2 regions of the Actinoalloteichus fjordicus genome follow, and region 1 is predicted to be linked to the other one. Evidence: predicted binding sites of a transcription regulator. Region 1 holds the regulator's gene; the other holds the start of a gene.
The links. Region 1 encodes LexA, which represses DNA repair genes until DNA is damaged. Its sites were predicted from a motif close to CGAACACGTGTTCG; they were not measured.
Positions count from the first base shown of each region.

Region 2: a site for LexA is predicted at 735-748, ahead of UA74_RS19015 (Rv2578c family radical SAM protein). Genes of this name have one in related genera too.

Region 1 is NZ_CP016076.1:1,925,382-1,927,580, reverse strand. Features, by position in the region: gene UA74_RS08740 (LysM peptidoglycan-binding domain-containing protein) at 1-117, opposite strand, end outside; gene lexA (transcriptional repressor LexA) at 536-1,261, shown strand; gene UA74_RS08730 (hypothetical protein) at 1,744-2,199, opposite strand, start outside.
Region 2 is NZ_CP016076.1:4,466,579-4,468,777, forward strand. Features, by position in the region: gene UA74_RS19015 (Rv2578c family radical SAM protein) at 1-724, opposite strand, end outside; gene UA74_RS19020 (VOC family protein) at 944-1,342, shown strand; gene UA74_RS19025 (ArsR/SmtB family transcription factor) at 1,489-1,851, shown strand; gene UA74_RS19030 (DUF4231 domain-containing protein) at 2,030-2,199, opposite strand, start outside.

The DNA.
Region 1 (2,199 bases):
GAGCAGCAGCGCGACGAGCACCAGGACCAGCCCCGCCAGGCCGAGCGGACCGATCGGCCGGACCGGCCGCGTGGACGCGCCGAGGCGGGCCGCGGGAGCCGACCGAGCACGATGCATGCCGGAACCGCCCGCCGAACAGGACGATCCGAGGCGCAGCAGACGCCCATGGCGAGCAGACGCCCGCGCCGCACCCGCACGCCCGACGCGACGGACGGGCACCCGAGGCGGCGCGGGCGCACACTGATCGCCGTGATCGCGTCGCGTGCGCTCGTCGGAGGTAATGGTCACGAGTCCTCCCGCGAAGGTCTTTCATGAATCGAACAGATGTTCGATAGAACCCCTGTGCGATTTTCTACCACTGCATTCGCGGGAAGGCCAGCCCAAGGGGCGAATTCCTTCGAACAGGTGTTTGATCTTGCGTAGGTCACGAGTTACCGTTGTGGTCTCTTCACGAGCACAAAGCGTGAGAATGACTGATGGGGCACCCGAGAGGGTGGCGGGAGCAAGGCCTGCACGACAGGCCGGGAGGCACGAGATGGCACGCAAGACGACGGCGCAGGACACCGGCGGCGCGCGCGATGGCGCAGCGGTGCGTGCACTACCCGAGCAGTCCGAGGCCGCCTCGGTCGAGGCACTGACGCCCCGGCAGCATCGGGTGCTGGAGGTGATCCGGGAGTGGCTCGACCGCAACGGCTATCCGCCGAGCGTGCGCGAGATCGGCGAGGCGGTCGGCCTGACGTCGACGTCGTCGGTCGCTCACCAGCTCAGGACGTTGGAGCGCAAGGGGTACCTGCGCCGCGACCCGAACCGTCCTCGGGCCGTCGGCGTGCTCCCCATCGACCGCGTCCCGCAGGCACCAGCCGCTGCGGACCCCGACCAGGACGGCGCGCCCGTGTACGTGCCCATGCTGGGTCGGATCGCCGCAGGCGGGCCAATCCTCGCCGAACAGGCCGTGGAGGACGTCTTCCCGCTGCCGCGCGAGATCGTCGGCGAAGGCTCGCTCTTCCTGCTGAAGGTCGCGGGTGACTCGATGATCGACGCGGCGATCACCGACGGCGACTGGGTCGTCGTCCGCCAACAGCCCACGGCCGAGAACGGCGACGTGGTCGCCGCGATGATCGACGGCGAGGCCACGGTGAAGACGTTCAAACGACGCGACGACCACGTGTGGCTCATGCCGCACAACCCGGCCTACGAGCCGATTCTGGGCGACGAGTCGACGATCCTCGGCAAGGTCGTCGCCGTGCTCCGCAGGCTCTGATCGGCACGGGGGCAGCCGCTTCGGCCGGGGGTACCCGACGGACGCTCTCCGGGCACGTCGCGAGTTCGACACGTCGCGAGTTCGACACGGTGGCGGGGAGCAGGAGCACCCCGCCTGAGGGTCTTCGGCGGCCACGCCAGGACACCGAGCCGGTGTTCGCGGCGCGCCGACGCCGACGCGTGCTCGGGTGCCCGTTGCTGCGCTGCGGGAGTCAGCAGAGTGCTCCCACCGGTTCACCGCCACGAGGCGAAGCGGCCCGTGCTGCCGGGCGCACCGCACGCCCGGCGGACAACCGTCGGCGTCACATGCTCAGCGAGGCGGGCTCTTCCGCGGCCAGCCAGCAGGTCGGTTTGCGCGACATCCGGCCCGAGCCTGCTCGGACAAGCACCCGCACACGCACCCGGGCAGACCCCGCGACGCCGGCCGACCGCCCCGCTCAAGCGACCCGCCTCTCCGATTCGCCGAATCGACGGCCGCCCTGATCAGCGCCTTGCGCCGCCTCCTCCACGGCGCCACCACAGCAGCACTCCCGCCGCCAGCGTCACTGCGGCCACGCTGATGCCGACCTGCCGCAGGCCGGGCGGGCCCTCTGACGACTGTGTGTCCGCCGGGGCGGCGGACGGCGGCGCGTCCCGTCCGGGTTCGGCGGGTTCGGCGGCCGATTCGGACGAGAGACCGGCCTCCCGATCCCGACGTTCCAGCTCCGCCGCGAGCAGCCCCGTGGCATCGGGGACCGCACGGATCGGCTGGTCGGCGCCCTCAGAGCCACTGAGCAGGGTCCCGTCGGGTTCCCACGCCACTGCCTCGCCCTGTGGCTCGTCCGGCAGCGGGATACGCAGCGGCTCGCCCGCCAAGGCACTCAGGACGTCTCCGTCGGGTGCGGGAAAGAGATAGGCATCGGTATAGGTGCGCAGGGCCACCACGGTCCCGTCTGGATG
Region 2 (2,199 bases), 2.5 Mb from region 1:
GGATCGGCGCCATCAGGACGGTGACGTCGATGCCACGCTCGGCGAAGCGACGGACCACGTCCAGCCTCCGGTTCGGCGAGGGGGTGCCCGGCTCCACCGACCGCCACAGCGGCTCGTCGACGGACCCGACCGAGACGGCGATCGACACCGGGGCCTGGCCCGCGGCCTCGGTGATCAGGTCGAGATCACGCAGGATCAGGGTTCCCTTGGTCAGGATGGAGAACGGGTTGGCCCGGTCTCGCAATGCCGTGATGATCTCCCGCATCAACCCGTAACGGCCCTCGGCCCGCTGATAGGGGTCGGTGTTGGTGCCCATCGCGATCGACTCGCCGCGCCATCGGGGGCCCGCCAGCTCGCGACGCAGTAGCGCCCCCGCGTTCACCTTCACGATGATCCTGGTGTCGAAGTCACGGCCCGAGTCGAGGTCGAGATAGGTGTGCGTGTTGCGCGCGAAGCAGTAACGACAGGCATGGCTGCAGCCCCGATAAGGATTCACCGTCCATTCGAAGGGCATGCCCGACTGGCCCGGCACCCGGTTGATGATGGTCTTCGCGGTGATCTCGATGGCCATCGCCTCGTCGTCGGTGCCCGCCTCGATCGGCACCGGGGGCGGCAGCCGGAGCCCGCCGCGCCCGCCGCCGCGCACGACCCCGCCCCGACCGGTCACCTCCAGCGGCAGCGCCTGATCGCCGCCCTCGTCCAAGCGTTGCGCGTCCCACTTCATGACGGAGATTCGAACATATATTCGAATGACTGTCCACCCGCGGACGACGCGACAGGAGGGGCGCGGACGGCCGGGCGACGTCGCGTCCACGACGCCGCACACCCCAGCAATATAGGCTATTGCTTATATAAGCACCAGCAGTTAGCTTGAGGTCGCACATCGGCTCCCGCACGCGGACCGCCGAAACAACCTCGACAGGCAGGCAGGGAACGAGACCTCATGATCAAGATCACCGTCACCAGCGTCTTCGTCACCGATCAGGCCAAGGCGCTGGACTTCTACACCCGCGTTCTCGGCTTCCTCCCCAAGACCGACGAGCCCGCAGGCGGCGCCCGATGGCTGACCGTCGTCTCCCCTTCGGACCCCGACGGGGTCGAACTGCTGCTCGAACCGAACGGGAGCCCGATCGCGACCACCTATCAGCAGGCGCTGCGGGAGGCAGGCATCCCCGCCACGCTGTTCGGCGTCGACGACGTCATGGCGGAGTACGAGCGGCTGCGTGGCCTGGGCGTCGAGTTCCCGTCGCCGCCGGTCGCGGCGGGCAACGCGACGGTGGCCGTGCTGGACGACACCTGCGGCAACCTCATCGGCATCGCCCAGCCGATCGACGCCTCCTGACCTGGAGCCGACGTCCCGGCCGCAGGTTCCGGCGCCTCGAGCGCGAACCGGCCGGGACACGTCGGCGACCAGTGAGCGGGCGACCTCGGCGGGCCGAGGATGCACCGCTTGACTTACCCGGAGCGAGCTTGGAAGGCTGTTCGATCATGCATGCGTTCGACGTACTGGGAGACCCGGTCCGTCGTCGCATCCTGGAACTCCTCGCCGACGGCGAACGAGCGGCAGGCGAGGTCACCTCGATCGTGCAGGAGGAGTTCGGCATCTCGCAGCCCGGCGTCTCCCAACATCTGCGGGTCCTGCGGGAGAACGGCTTCACCACCGTCCGGGCGGTCGGCGCCCGCAGGCTGTACTCGGTGGACCCGGAGCCGCTACGGGAGATCGACGGGTGGCTGGAGCGTTACCGCCGCTTCTGGAACCAGCCGCTGGACGCGCTGGCCACCGAGCTGGCCAGGGGCAGGCGAGAACGCCGCGCCGCCTCGGCCGCCGATCCCACTCCGCCACCGGATTAGTCCGCCCGCTGAGCCCGCATCGGACCGGGGCGGCCGGTCAAGCCCCGCATCGCGGCAGGGCGTCGTCTCGGGCGCCCGGACGCGGAACGAAACCGCCGAGCAGCAGGCGCGGCAGGCGATCATCGGGTGAGCAGCACCGCCCCGTAGAGCCCGTCCCGCACCCGATCAGCGGGCCCGATCAGCGGGCCCGCGCCGAGGGGAAGCGCAGTTCGGCGAAATAGTCTTCCGACTCGCGAAGACGCACCTCACGCACGCCCGCCAGCATGCGTTCGGTGGCCTCCCGGCGGTGTCGATCGGCGTCGTCACCGGTCAGGCCCTTCGCCTCCTCCTGGCGCAGGCGCCATTCCC